Regions from separate parts of the Rossellomorea sp. GCM10028870 genome, predicted to be linked through region 3. Evidence: riboswitches for the same ligand, from Rfam matches in the RefSeq annotation. Region 3 holds a riboswitch; each other region holds the start of a gene.

Region 1 (5,042 bases), 700 kb from region 3:
TTTAATCGGAATTAAGATTAAATTCCGCCTCCGTCTTCGTGAACGGATCGCCTTTCTTCATTGATCACTCGCATGAGGGATAGTGCTCCCACAGTTGCGATAATGACGCTTATTGGAACCACAATCGAATATAGATCGCTATCGATCACGAGCTTTACTAAAAAATATGAAATACTAAGTGAAATCAGGGGAGAGACCACCCATATTTTGACGATTTTTTTGACAATTTTCTTTTGCAGCATATGTTTGCCGTTCTTCGCCATCCCGAGGCCTATGATCGAGGACGAAGTAACCTGAGTAAGCGGAATCGGTAATCCATACAGTGAGCTCACCATCACAAGGATCGCTCCTGTAGAAGAAATGAGGATTCCTTCGGCTTTTGAATAGTGTGTAATTTTTTTCCCGTTTGTTTCCACTACTTTTTTCCCCAGTATGATAGCTCCGAGGGCAACGAATAAGCCACCCAGCCAAATCCCCCGAGAAGGAGACATTAAACCCGCACCCACTAATGGACCGACGGCGTTGGCTACATTATTCATCCCTGCCGAAAACGCTTCAAAGAATCCGGCGATAATCAAAAGGTACGCAAGCCACCTTTTTTCAAAATGGAAACCACGCTTTTCAAGTTTTACTAAACATATACCGAATACCCATGTAATCCCGAAGGCAATGACCGGGACAATCACCCAGAATGACATGATTGTTAAAAGTGATTTCACATATAGAACTTGATATGCGACTCCAACTCCTACAACCGCTCCTACCGTTACTTCACTTGTAGACAGCGGGATCCCTATCACATTTGCAAGGAACAAGGATATGGTGGCGGATAACAAAATGATGACCACGATTTTGATGGAGAGTACATGCTGCGGGATAATCCCTGAACTAATGGTTTTAACTACTTCTCCACCACCAAGAACAGCACCACTCAGGACACCTGCAGCGCAGATCCATAATGAATTCCTGATGTTTTTTATTGCTCCTGCACCATACGCAACCCCCATCGATGCTGCCGCTCCGCTGGCACCAATGTTCATAGCGAAGAACAAGCTTATGATCAGGGCGAATGTTTCAAGCAAAGAATGTCACCTCTTTTTAATGAAGACCGCATTCGGTTTTCCCTTTTCCTTTCCATCTACCGGAGCGGAGATCATTGATGTCTATGGATGGTGTTGTACAATGGAAGCATCCGATACTTGGATACCCCTGATCATGAAGTGGATTATAGGATAGGTTATGCTTATGGACATACCTCCAAATCTCCTTCCACGTCCAGTGAATCAATGGACAAATCTTAACTGATTGAAACTTGTCATCCTTATTGATGAATTCAACCTGACTTCTTGTAGGTGATTGTTCTCTTCTTAATCCTGAGATCCAAGCATTCCCTTTGGATAAGGAATCTTTTAAAGGGTCAAGCTTTCGAATTTGACAGCATTGATTGGGGTTTCTCTCCCACAACTTATCTCCATATGTTCCTGCTTGCTCTTGGAGCGTTAATTCAGGCTTTTTCATATGAATGGTGATACCAGGATACTTCTCCTTCACCTTTTCAATCGTTTCATAGGTTTCCTTGAAATGAACACCTGTATCAAGAAATACTATGGCTGCTTTCGGTTGCACTTTGGTTAGGAGATCGATTAATACAATCCCTTCAATGCCAAAACTGCATGCATATACGACACTTTCACCATAATGATCATACGTCCACTCAAGGACGTTAAGCGCTCCTTTATAGACCGGATCAATTTCAAAATTGATGGATGGTTTTTTCCAAGTTCGATAGGTTAACATGATACACCCCTTTCCCGCTCATCCAAACAAAAAGAGGCGATAACAAGATATAGGAATTTCCTTTATCTGTGTTATGCGCCTCTAGTTTGTCTAGTCAGCTTATTTAATTCGCACTTTCTCGTTTTTCTCCAATTGAATGACTTTACCGTCCTGAACCACAATTGTAATCGATCCAAAACTCATCGTCTTCAACATCGAAGTGATCTTTTCGACTACAACATCATAATCTGCTTCTTGATTTTTTTCTTTAGTCACATGATTCCCCCAATTTTTATCTTATCCAGAAAAACATGAATGAAAAAAAACAACCCTCCATTTTGGAAAGTTGTTCAGGTAAGGATACCTTATCTTCCAAAATGACTTCACATTTTGCTGGAATTAGCACCTTACATAACGTAGGTTGCTGGGCTTCGCAGGGCCAGATCCCTCCACCACTCTGGATAAGAGTTATTAATTTTAATATTCTAAATAATATCATATTCTACAAGGAAGTCAACCCGAGTTTCTCTATCGGATTTATGTCTTTTGGCTTATTTTTCTTGTAAAGCCTTCTTTCTCTTTATTTCTATTCGCTTTATTAACGCTATAGGACACTATTTTCACCTGAGTGATCAAAATAATTGAAAGATTAATTTACCCTCGATCACTTTTTTCTGGTCCTGGTTGACCGCAAAAACTTTAAAATGTATGAGATCATCCTGTTTTTCTGATACTTCTGCAATCAATGTAATGACATCGTTCAATAAAACCATCCCTTTAAACCGGACGGTGTACTCTTTGATATATCCTTCTTCATAAAGATCACTAAAAAGCTTGGAGACATTGCCCATCGTCCACATGCCATGAGCAATGACTCCTGGAAGACCCAGTTTATGCGCCTCCTCATCGATCGTATGAATGGGGTTATAATCCCCCGAGGCTCCTGCATATTTGATTAAGTCGATTCTCGAGACTGGACCTAACTCAACAAGGGGAAGGATTTCACCTATATTAAAGGATGATAGTTTAGTCATATTCCCAACCTCTCTTTAACCGCTTCAGTGATAATGACAATCGCTTCGGAAGTGAAAACCCTTTTCCCTCCTGAATCTTCACCGATGTCTTCTATTACAAGAAAACCAAGTGTTCCACCCGATCCTTTCCGTTCATAGTAATCTTTTATTTTCGTGTAACACTGAATACATTCCCCGACCTTCAGTGGTCTTTCATAGTGAAAAGATTGTTCACCATGAATTAACCCGACGTTCGGTAAATGAAAACCTTCAATCGTTCCATAGTCGAACACTCTGGGAAAAGTGGGGGGAGGGATATTCCCCCTGAACCTGGATCTCTTTCCTGCTTCTTTATCAACATAAATGGGATTGAGATCTCCAATGGCTTCGGCAAACTTACGGACCGCTCCTTTTTCCACACAATTTTCTACGGAAGTTGAGCGTTTACCAATATAAGATTCAAACATATCCTTCACCTCTTTCTCCCTTTAGGCTTTCGGCCCGCCAGCTACGTATAGGACTTGACCGTTAACGAATGACGAGCTTTCATCCGCAAAAAACGCCACTGCATTCGCTATATCTTCCGGCTGCCCGCTCCTTCCTACAGGAATTCCTTGAAGACTCGCTTCCACCAGTTGTTCAAAGGGTATTCCGATCCGCCTCGCCGTTTCTCTAGTCATTTCCGTTTCGATGAATCCGGGGGCGACTGCATTGGTCGTAATGCCCAGAGGTCCAAGCTCTATTGCCAGAGTTTTCGTTAAACCTTGAAGACCTGCTTTAGCGGTAGCGTAATTTGCCTGTCCGCGGTTACCGAGTGCAGAGGTAGACGAGATATTAATAATACGGCCATACCTGTTCTTCACCATATGACCTTGCGCTGCCTTTGCTACGTTAAATGATCCTTTCAAATGCACATCCATGACCGTTTGCCAATCGTTATCGGTCATTTTAAATAGCAAATTGTCTCTGATGACTCCTGCATTGTTGATGACAATATCAACGGAGCCGAAAGTTTCATAGACTTCGTTTATGGCCTCTTCTACTTCCCGGGATTCTATTACATTCGCAACTTTTGTATATATTTCATACTTTTTCAATTCCTCGCTGATTTCCAAAAGTGCCTCTTCATTCACGTCAATGATGGCAACCATTGCCCCTTCTTCTGCAAAGAGCTTTGCAATCGCTTTACCGATCCCCCGGCTCCCGCCTGTTACTAAAGCTACTTTTCCTCTAAATCTATCACCCATTCACATTACCTCCCTATTCCTTTAAACAAATTGGCCCACTTTTACATGCCCTTTTAATAGATTCCGTGAAATGATCAGTTTTTGAATTTCATCAGTACCATCATAAATCCGCCACAATCTTGCTTCACGATACCAGCGTTCGATGGGAAGCTCTCTTGTGTAGCCCATCCCTCCGTGAATTTGAAGGACCCGATCCACTACCCGATTGCCCATATTCGATCCGTACAGCTTGGCAATCGATGCAACATGGCGATTATCTTCTCCTTGATCCAGCGTGAATGCTGCATTTAGCACAAGCCATCTGGCAGCTTCAATTTCCACGGCAGAGTCAGCGATCTTCCATTGAATCGCTTGTCTATCCGCGATTGGCTTTCCAAATGTCTCCCTTTCCTTTGAATAGTCAATCGCCATTTGAAGTAAGCGTTCCGCTGCTCCTACCGCTTGTGCCCCTACAATCCACCGTGCGAACCCGATCCATTCCAGGCCAAGATTGTAGCCACCATCAATTTCACCCAGAATATTTTCTTCAGGCACCCGCACGTCATCAAAAAACAGACTGGCCGGTCCCCATTCCCCCATGGTATGAATGTATTCAGATGTCCATCCCATCCTACGATCGGCAATAAAACAGGTTACTCCGTCCCGACCCGTTCGCCGATGCTTTTCCTTATCGGTCACCGCCATGACCATGACAAAGTCTGCTTCATTTCCGCCCGTAATAAAGGTTTTTTCACCATTTAACACCCACTCATTTCCATCCTTCACTGCGGTCATCCGAATGTTTTGAGTATCGGATCCAGCTCCCGGTTCCGTCATGGCAAAGCAGGACTTTTTCTCTCCGTTTATAGTGGGGATCAAATAGTTCTTTTTCTGTTCTTCGTTGGCATAGTATAGGATGTTGTCTGCATAACCACCGAAACTGAAAGGCACAAAGGTTTTGGAGATTTCCATATATACAATGGCCATCATCATTTGCCCGAGATCCGCTCCGCCGTACTCTTCTGGT
Region 2 (5,042 bases), on a different contig from region 3:
CGAAAATCGGTAATAAAGTAAATATACAGGATAATTCCATTCTCCATCAGAGTCCAAATAACCCTCTTATTCTTGAAGATGAAGTAACCGTCGGCCATGGAGTGATTCTACATAGCTGCAAAATTCGAAAGAAAGCGTTAATCGGTATGGGATCCATTATTCTCGATAATGCTGAAATTGGTGAAGGAGCTTTTATTGGAGCAGGAAGCCTTGTTCCTCAAGGGAAAGTCATTCCTCCTAATACGCTGGCATTCGGCAGGCCAGCAAAAGTAGTGAGAGAGCTAAACGAACATGATATTAGCGAAATGAAGCGCATTTCCAGAGAATACGCTGAAAAAGGACAATATTATAAAAGCATCAAACCATTTTAACTTCTTATACTTGGGATACCCCATCCTTCATTAGATTACTCATGTAATATTTTCAGGTGTAACACGTGTGATTGTTTCCTCGAACAGGTTTTATCTGCCGTTTTAGAAATATATCTGCCAGTATCGGGATATGTCTGCCATGTGACACAAACTAATAAATTTCGCCGAATCAATTAGAAATGCCACTCATCAAAAAGAGACCAACACCCATAGAGTGTTGGTCTCTTTGATCTTATCTTATTCGCCTAACGCTTCTGCTTTTAATGCTTCAGCTTTGTTTGTACGCTCCCAAGGAAGATCAATATCGTTACGGCCGAAGTGTCCGTAAGCAGCTGTTTGCTTGTAGATCGGACGACGAAGGTCCAGCATTTTGATGATGCCAGCAGGACGAAGGTCAAAGTTGTTGCGGACAACATCAATCAATACGTCTTCTGATACTTTACCCGTTCCGAATGTGTCGATTGAAATAGATACCGGTTGAGCAACACCGATTGCATACGCTAATTGAACTTCACATTTTTCAGCTAAACCAGCTGCTACAATGTTCTTCGCTACGAAACGTGCTGCATATGCCGCTGAACGGTCCACTTTCGTTGCATCCTTACCAGAGAATGCACCGCCACCATGACGAGCATATCCGCCGTATGTGTCAACGATGATTTTACGTCCTGTTAAACCTGCATCACCTTGTGGTCCACCGATAACGAAACGACCTGTCGGGTTGATGAAATATTTTGTTTGCTCATCGATCAGTTCTTTCGGTACAACCGGATCGATGACATATTCCTTCAAGTTACGCTGGATTTGCTCAAGCGTTACTTCAGGGTGATGTTGAGTAGAGATAACGATCGTGTCGATTCGAACCGGCTTGTCGTTTTCATCATATTCAACTGTTACTTGCGTTTTTCCATCAGGACGTAAGTAAGGAAGAATTTCTTCTTTACGAACTTCCGTTAAGCGACGGGAAATTTTGTGAGCAAGGGAAATGGGAAGAGGCATAAGCTCTTTCGTTTCATTACAAGCGAATCCAAACATTAACCCTTGGTCACCTGCTCCGATTGCATCGATCTCCTCATCCGTCATTTGTCCTTCACGGGCTTCAAGTGCCTGGTCTACCCCTTGAGCGATATCAGCAGATTGCTCATCGATGGATGTCAATACTGCACATGTTTCAGCGTCAAAGCCGTATTTCGCACGAGTGTAGCCAATTTCACGGATTGTTTCGCGAACGATTTTCGGAATATCGACATACGTACTAGTTGTAATTTCACCTGCAACAAGTACAAGACCCGTTGTAACAGACGTTTCACATGCTACACGAGCATTAGGGTCATTGGTAAGAATTGCATCAAGAATTGAATCAGAAATTTGGTCACAAATTTTATCTGGATGTCCTTCGGTTACGGACTCAGATGTAAACAGACGACGTTTAGTTGACATCAAGGTTCCTCCTTAAGCTATTTGTTAGACTTTGATCTAACAAAACATTAAACAGATACGGTACTCATTCCCTAAGTAGTATGAAGTAAACATGGTTTTTTTATAAAAAAATCATGAATTATGTGCATTTGATCCTCTATAAACAGAAAAAACCCTTCCTCATGATTAAAGCAATAGAGGAAAGGTTTCAGATCATAGCCGCGCCTTTTCTCTCTTATCGTTCAAGGTTCATAGACCTTGCCTCAGTTTAGCACCTTCGCTTAATCGGATCGTTTCAAAGTATAAGATCCATTCACTATTTAGCAGGTTGCTGGGTTTCATAGGGTCTGCTCCCTCCACCAGCTCAGGATAAGAGTATCCGTTCAAGGAACAATGATAACGTTTAGGACTAGAGGTGTCAACTTTTTTTCGAGTGACAGGTTTAACCAATCTTTTAGCCTCTTTTTATGACTTCAACCTATTTTTCTTCATTAAAATAACCTAATGGGGTAATGAGGCTAAACATTTAGATTTTTTCTTCATATATATAAGAAGAAACAAGCTGTATTTGGACGAAAAATGTGACAAAATGAAGACACATTATAAAATTAAATAAATAGTATAGACTAATAGCTTGATTGTGTTATACTATTTTTGTGAAGTAAGCGATGCCATTAAATAAATTTATATAAAGGAAGGGTTCTAATGAATTCAGTGAGCATGTCTAATGAATTAACAGAATTACTTAACGGTCAAAATATTCAGGAACAATTATCTGTTTCCCAACTAGTTGAAAAAGTCCTTCAACGCAATGAAGGCGTTTTAACATCATCAGGTGCAGTCAGAGCAGAAACTGGTAAATACACAGGACGCTCTCCTAAGGATAAATTTATTGTTGAAGAACCATCCACGAAGGATAAGATTGAGTGGGGTTCTGTCAATCAACCCATCTCTTCAGAATCATTCGATAAACTATATACAAAAGTGATCAATTACTTAAAAGAAAAAGAAGAAGTGTTCTCATTCCAAGGGTTCGCAGGTGCAGACCCAAAACATAGACTGCCGATTCAGGTTATCAACGAATTTGCTTGGCATAATCTTTTCGCTCATCAATTATTCATTCGCCCGACAGAAGAAGAGCTAAAGGGTCACCAATCAGAATTCACAATCGTTTCTGCTCCGAACTTCAAGGCGGATCCCGAAGTTGACGGAACTCATTCTGAAACATTTATCATTGTATCATTCGAAAGAAGAATTGTCCTGATTGGTGGTACTGAGTATGCAGGTGAAATGAAGAAATCGATTTTCTCTGTCATGAACTACGTGCTTCCTGAATCCGATATCCTTTCCATGCACTGCTCTTCAAACGTGGGACGCGAAGGCGATGTGGCATTGTTCTTCGGTTTATCCGGAACTGGAAAAACGACTTTATCCGCAGACCCTAACCGCCGTTTGATCGGCGATGATGAACACGGTTGGTCTCCAAACGGTGTTTTCAATATCGAAGGCGGCTGCTACGCTAAATGTATCGGTCTGACACGTGAGAAAGAGCCACAAATCTTCGATGCCATCCGTTTCGGTTCTGTCCTTGAAAATGTTGTCCTTGATGACAATTCCCGCATCCCGGATTATGAGGATAACACATTAACTGAAAACACTCGTGCTGCATACCCTCTTCAAGCGATGGAAAACATCGTTGAACCAAGTGTTGCAGGACATCCAAATACAATCGTATTCTTAACGGCAGATGCATTCGGGGTATTACCTCCAATCAGCAAACTGACGAAAGAACAAGCAATGTACCACTTCTTAAGTGGATATACATCGAAGCTTGCAGGTACGGAGCGTGGGATCACTTCACCACAAGCAACGTTCTCAACATGCTTTGGCTCACCATTCCTGCCACTTCCTGCAACTCGTTATGCCGAGATGCTTGGGAAGAAAATCGATGAGCACAATGCACAGGTATTCTTAGTGAACACCGGGTGGACTGGTGGAGAATACGGTGTTGGTAACCGCATGAAGTTATCTTACACTCGTGCTATGGTTCAAGCAGCTCTTGAAGGCGAACTGACTCACGTTGAAACAGAAACGGACGACATCTTCGGTCTGAACATCCCTGTTCACGTTCCTGGTGTTCCTGACGAAGTGCTGCAACCAAAAAGAACATGGTCCAATGAAGCAGCATATGAAGTGAAAGCAAAAGAACTAGCCCACAAATTCAACGAGAACTTCAAGAAATTCTCAAACGTACCATCTGAAATCGAACTTAAAGGCGGTCCATCCGTTAAATAGTCTACTATACAAAGGTCCGTCCCTCATTCTTGAGGGACGGACCTTTGTTATGGTTATAATCCTTTTTTACGGCCGGTGATTCTGTTAAATAAAAAGACTACAATGGCAATAACGAGTAAGATATGGATGATGGCTCCTCCGATTTTAAAGATCAATCCGAGCAACCAAAGGACTAAAAGAATTCCAATAATGGTCCAAAGCATGAGTTTCCCTCCTAATAACTGTGATTGATGCTAAGATTCCCTATTTCCATACATTTAAAACCATACATGGTATTTCACATATAAAAATATACAACCATTAGTAACTTCTGTTAGTCACGCTGAATTTACTCAATAAAATTCTTGCTCTCATTAAATTTTCCTAAAAATAATACTTTACTAAATATTTCTAATTTTGTATGATAATGATTAAAATTCACGGAGGGGAATCAAGATGATCAGACAACTTACAGAACAGGATCATGATATTTGTCAGCAACTCATTCAGCAGCAGCCGGCTGAAAATTTGTTTATTATCGGGGACATTGAAGCCTTTGGGTATGAACAGGATTTTCAGAAAATTTGGGGCGACTTTGATGCGAAAGGGAATTTGAGGGGAATCCTCCTTAAGTACAGAGAAAACTTCATCCCTTTTTCCATGGGTGAATTTGATGCGGAAGGGTTTGCCGGAATCATCAATGGGACTGAAGACTACAGCATCGTTTCCGGATTAAAAAGGAACGTGACGCAGGTTGAACCCTTTTTATCCAGAGAAACTAAATCAATAAGACATATGTATTATGCGAAATGTGACAACACGGAATCAATGAACCGACATGCCCTGCCTCATGTTAAACAGGCTACCCTCAATGATCTACCTCAACTTGTGGACCTATTGAACAGCATCCCTGAATTTAGTGGTGGTGATTTTTCTGTAGAAAAAAGAAAACACAGCATGGAAGCCGGTGTTTCCAGA
Region 3 (5,042 bases):
TACTCTTTGTCTATCCTCATATATTAATAGATTGGGACCCAGCCTTCCTTAGTGACGAAAATACGAACAGCCACTACTTTCTTATCTTCACTTAATGTAAAATAATGGCGAATGTTTTCAGGAACTGAAATTAAGTCACCAGGATTTAGATGTACTTCAAAGAAATCACCATCGCTACCTTGTATGACAAATACACCATGGCCGTTTACTATAAAACGGACTTCATCATCTGTGTGATGATGCTCTTGTTGAAAATTCTTTAAAAGCTCTTCAAGATTTGGTGTACTCTCTGAAAGGGAAATTACATCCCAGGACCGATACCCTCTTCGTTCTGAGATATCTTCAATCTCTTCTTTAAAAACAGACAGGATTTCCGATTTATCATCCTCAGTTAAAGCGAATTGGTCCCTTAATCCTTCGTCCAGTTTTTCGATATTCCAATGCTCATAAATGACTCCTTGTTCACTTAAATACTTCACTACCTCTTCCTGATTATCAATGATTTGGTTCTTCCCTTGGATTTTGATTGTCGTCATAATCTGACTCCTCCTTTAGTAATTGATCTCGTGTTCGTTAAAGATAAAAGAGTGAGTTGATATTGAAATAAAAACTCACAAGCTTCTAATAGTTTCTTAGCTTCAAAACCGGTTCGTCCCCATACTGTGATACCGTGGTTCCGAATGAGCACCGCCCCTTTGTCTGCTTTAATAAAGGACTGAAACTCCTCGGCAAGCGTCGGTATATGAGCATGATTACGAATGATGGGAATGGATAAAGAATCATCTTCCTCCCACTTATCCCACGCTTTAATTAATTCTTGGTTTCTAAATGTGACGATACCTTCATCCCCATACAGTTCACTGATTACATTATTCGCCACAGTATGGACATGTAAGCTGCAACCTGCTGAGCTTTCTTTGAAGATATGACTGTGCAGCAGTGTTTCGGCTGATGGTTTTAAGTGAGTATCCTCAATGGCCTCACCATGAGCATTCACTAGGAGGAAATCTTCTTTTGTGTGCTTTCGTTTATCCTTTCCACTTGCCGTGACCAGGAAGGTAGCAGGGGAAGAACTCACTCGTATCGCAAGGTTTCCACTCGTCCCCATGAACCAGTCCCTGTCTGCCAGTTCTCTTTTGATATCAGCGAGTTCTTCCCACTCCGATTGATAGGGATTCATATTTTCACTCCTTTTTCAATGACGTCCATGCAATCATGAAAGGATTCAAACGGATGATAGGGGATACCTATTTCTGCGCATGTATAGGCCAAATAGTCTCTGGCGATCACAGTATCTCCAAGCTTTGCCATTTCGATATCTGTGACTGAGTCCCCTATCACAATGACCTTCGTGTCTTCTGTTAATGACAATGTTCTCAAAATAGAAGGCTTACAGCATCCACATCCTTTACTTTCACAGTGATCGTCACATGGATGTGGCCAATGAATCGTTATGGCCGAATCGTTAAAGCTTGCTTCATTACAAAAAACTCCATTAAAAGGCCCGTATTCTTTTAGTAATGGTTGAACAAAGAAGTCAATTCCTCCACTAACGATATACAAAGGAATCTCATGGTCTTTTGTGTAGTCTACAAATTCCTTAAACCCTTCACGTATGACAGCAGTATCTAATAGATACTGAACCATTTCGTCTTTTTGGGATGAAGGAATAAGTGAAAACAACTTGCCTACACCTTCTTTAATGGAAATCGACTGATTTAAGATGTCATCTTTGATAGGTTCCCATGCTGGGGGAGCAAAGGTTTTCATCAATGAGATGATATTATCTGTTTCTGTAATCGTTCCATCAAAATCACAGAAAATGATTGGATGACCCACTACACCTTTACCTCCTCTCCCCATAGGGATAGGGCTTTGCGAAGTTCACCATGAGTTTCAGCCGCCTCATTGAGAGACGTTCCTTTTAAAACAGCATCGATAGCTTGAACGAATGCTTTTCCTCCTCCACTTGCTCCGTCAGGGTGACCATGAATGCCCCCTCCTGCATTAATGACACAGTCTATACCGAAATCTTTCACCAAAAGCGGAACAAGTGCGGGATGAATGCCGGCTGAAGGTACTGGCAATGCCCTTTTCAAGTGGGCATCTTCCTTCGTTAACTCATGGCTTACGGATAGAACTTTGCTCTTCTCTAATGCGACACTTCCGTATGGTGATGGAAATAGTGAAAAATCGGCTCCGGCCATTCGTAATAATTTACCTAACCATAAAGAGTAGCTCACACCATATGCAGGAGATGCTGCAGCAGCCCCGGCAAAGGCAGGGTGGGCCATGATCGGCAATGCGATCTCATTGTCCTCTCTCAATTCCTGGAGAACATCGAGGCCGTAAGAAAATACATTGAATAATAGAGCCTGTGCTCCAAGCTCTTTTGCTTTTCTTGCTTTATCCCGTAATTGTGATGTTCTGCCTGTCAGATTAACTGCATACAACGTTCTCTTCCCTGTTTCCTCAAACACTTCGTGCAGCACTTTTTTCCCTAAGCTGACTCTCTCAGAAAAGGGTGTCAGTGGATTATCAAATAAAATTTCATCGTCTTTTACTGCATCGACTCCGCCTAGAGCCTGGGCTCTTAATTGATTTTCCAGGTAGGTGAGATCTCTGCCGATCACTCCTTTAAAGATGCTCATTAACAACGGTCTTTTATGTACCCCTGTTAACTCCCTGATCCCTTCAATTCCAAATCGTGGACCAGGATAGGTTTTTTTTAAGTCTTTCGAAAACTCTAAATCTACTAATTTCACTTCGCCATCCAGGGAAAGCTTACCGAATACCGTTGTAAGAATGGCTGGGATATCATTTGAATAGTTATACCCGGGATATCCAATCTGCACCTCACCCCGGGGACCATCTTCGCCTTCCCACTCCTTCACGGAAACGACTCTCCCCTTGTACTTGCTCAATTGTTCCTGTTCCAGAAGCGGCAAGTCCGTCCATGAACCGACCGTCAATCCCAAGGCAATCCCCTCTGCCTTTTTCTCGAATGAACCGCTCTTTCCCTTTAGTTGATAGGTTGCTATCACTTCACTCATTGTCGTATTGCCTCCTTATGAAAAAAAAGCTACTCTTAGCCGCATGTTGATTTCATCAGCTCTGCAAACAAAAAACCTCTTCCAGATAAGAAGAGGTTTGAATTCGTCACTCTTTCTTATCTGTCAGCCATATAGCTGCAAGAATTAGCACCGTGCTAAAATAAGTCGGTTGCCGGGCTTCATCGGGCTGGTCCCTCCGCCTGCTCTTGATAAGAATTTCATTATTCATTATTTCAGTTGGATTATTGCACCATTTTCAGCTTATGTCAATCCCTTTTGTGGAATAATTCTAAACTTTCTATACGTGAAATCGCTTCTTTTATCCGATCGTTTGTGGATAAAAGACCTACACGTACATACCCTTCTCCGAATTCTCCAAAGCCAACACCCGGAGCAACAGCGACTTTGATTTTTTCAAGTAGATAGGTTGAGAACTCTACGGATGTAAATCCTTCAGGCACCTTTAACCAGGCGAAGAAGGAACCTTGTGGAGCTTTTACATCCCACCCTATTTCCTGAAGACCAGAGATTAATAGTTTTCTTCTTTCTTCATATGTTGAAACTAATGCATTCACGCATTCCTGCGAGCTTAAAAGGGCGGTGGTAGCCGCTTCTTGAATGGCGCCGAACAGACTCACATATAGGTGGTCTTGAAGGACGTTAATCGCTTCAATGACACTCTTATTCCCCACTGCAAACCCCACTCTCCAGCCAGCCATATTATACGTTTTCGATAATGTATAAATTTCTATGCCAACATCCTTGGCTCCTTCTGTTTCCAAGAAGCTAATAGGCTTCCGTCCATCAAACCCAATCGCTCCATAGGCAAAGTCATGTACAACACAAATATCATGCTGATCGGCAAGTTTCACTGTTTCTTCAAAAAATGAGGTTGTAGCGATCGCACCAGTAGGATTATTAGGATAGTTAAGAAACATTAACTTTGCACTTTCTAACTCTTCACGAGACTGTTCTCGATAATCAGGTAGAAATCCATTTTCCTCACGGAGAGGCATTTTGATCATGCGGGCTTCTGCTAATGCTACCCCGGATAAATAATCCGGGTAACCAGGATCAGGCACTAATACACCATCACCAGGGTTCAATAAACATTGAGGAATTTCAACTAAACCTGCCTTTCCTCCGAACAGCACAGCTACCTCTGTTTCCGAATCTACTTTTACACCGTATTCACGGAGGTAGAAGGCGGCAATCGCCTCTTTAAATGACGATAAGCCACGGAATGGAGGATATTTATGATTCGATGGTGAAGCAGCTGCTTCTGTCAGTTTTTCCACAATATGTGGAGGAGTCGGCTGATCCGGATTTCCCTGCCCTAAATTAATGACATCATGTCCCTCTTCCACAACCGCATTCACTGTACTTGCAAGGGATGCGAAAAATTGTTCAGGTAATAAATCTAAACGTTTTGCCTTACTAAAGGTTTTCATATACTCACCCACTACATTTTTTTGAAAATTAATTACTTTCAAATTCTAGTCACAAATGATATAACGGAAAATAAAGAATGTAAAGGAATAAATTCCAAAAGTCTATAATGAGGTGAAGCAAATGATTCAAAAGATAGGTCTCGCACAAATGGATATTGTGTTCGGAAACCCTGAAGAAAACAAGAAAAAAGTAGAACAATGGGTTAAAAAAGCGAAGAATGACGGCTGTGATACAGTTGTGCTGCCTGAGCTTTGGACGACTGGATATGACCTTACAAGAATGGATGACATCGCTGATAACGGAGCGAAAGATTCATCTTCTTTCCTGACTTCTCTATCAAAGAAATATTCCATTCACATTGTAGGTGGTTCTGTGGCAAACAAAACACAGAATGGGGTGAGCAATACACTTTTAGTTGCGAATTCCGATGGCAGGTTGGTGAAACAGTATTCAAAGCTTCACCTTTTCAAGCTAATGAATGAACATCATTATTTACTTCCTGGACAAGAAGATGGCATGTTCACCCTTCAAGAAACA

What was found. Region 3 has a riboswitch for S-adenosylmethionine ahead of ACFQWC_RS08865 (2,3-diketo-5-methylthiopentyl-1-phosphate enolase). Riboswitches for the same ligand answer to the same signal wherever they lie in the genome.
Region 1: linked by a shared signal. The riboswitch ahead of ACFQWC_RS05355 (YezD family protein) and the one ahead of ACFQWC_RS08865 (2,3-diketo-5-methylthiopentyl-1-phosphate enolase) in region 3 are both predicted to bind S-adenosylmethionine.
Region 2: linked by a shared signal. The riboswitch ahead of metK (methionine adenosyltransferase) and the one ahead of ACFQWC_RS08865 (2,3-diketo-5-methylthiopentyl-1-phosphate enolase) in region 3 are both predicted to bind S-adenosylmethionine.

The regions. Positions count from the first base shown of each region.
Region 1 covers NZ_JBHTGN010000001.1:1,016,002-1,021,043, reverse strand. Annotated here, with positions in the region: gene ACFQWC_RS05365 (sulfate permease) at 18-1,040, opposite strand; gene ACFQWC_RS05360 (phosphoadenylyl-sulfate reductase) at 1,099-1,797, opposite strand; gene ACFQWC_RS05355 (YezD family protein) at 1,897-2,052, opposite strand; SAM riboswitch class I at 2,139-2,244, opposite strand; gene ACFQWC_RS05350 (MaoC/PaaZ C-terminal domain-containing protein) at 2,409-2,810, opposite strand; gene ACFQWC_RS05345 (MaoC family dehydratase N-terminal domain-containing protein) at 2,807-3,256, opposite strand; gene fabG (3-oxoacyl-ACP reductase FabG) at 3,278-4,036, opposite strand; gene ACFQWC_RS05335 (acyl-CoA dehydrogenase family protein) at 4,058-5,042, opposite strand, start outside.
Region 2 covers NZ_JBHTGN010000006.1:168,552-173,593, forward strand. Annotated here, with positions in the region: gene ACFQWC_RS21345 (gamma carbonic anhydrase) at 1-371, shown strand, start outside; gene metK (methionine adenosyltransferase) at 609-1,811, opposite strand; SAM riboswitch class I at 2,023-2,166, opposite strand; gene pckA (phosphoenolpyruvate carboxykinase (ATP)) at 2,496-4,085, shown strand; gene ACFQWC_RS21360 (lmo0937 family membrane protein) at 4,139-4,288, opposite strand; gene ACFQWC_RS21365 (GNAT family N-acetyltransferase) at 4,521-5,042, shown strand, end outside.
Region 3 covers NZ_JBHTGN010000001.1:1,717,129-1,722,170, forward strand. Annotated here, with positions in the region: gene ACFQWC_RS08850 (1,2-dihydroxy-3-keto-5-methylthiopentene dioxygenase) at 24-536, opposite strand; gene ACFQWC_RS08855 (methylthioribulose 1-phosphate dehydratase) at 533-1,180, opposite strand; gene ACFQWC_RS08860 (2-hydroxy-3-keto-5-methylthiopentenyl-1-phosphate phosphatase) at 1,177-1,839, opposite strand; gene ACFQWC_RS08865 (2,3-diketo-5-methylthiopentyl-1-phosphate enolase) at 1,839-3,053, opposite strand; SAM riboswitch class I at 3,167-3,269, opposite strand; gene ACFQWC_RS08870 (pyridoxal phosphate-dependent aminotransferase) at 3,320-4,504, opposite strand; gene ACFQWC_RS08875 (carbon-nitrogen family hydrolase) at 4,626-5,042, shown strand, end outside.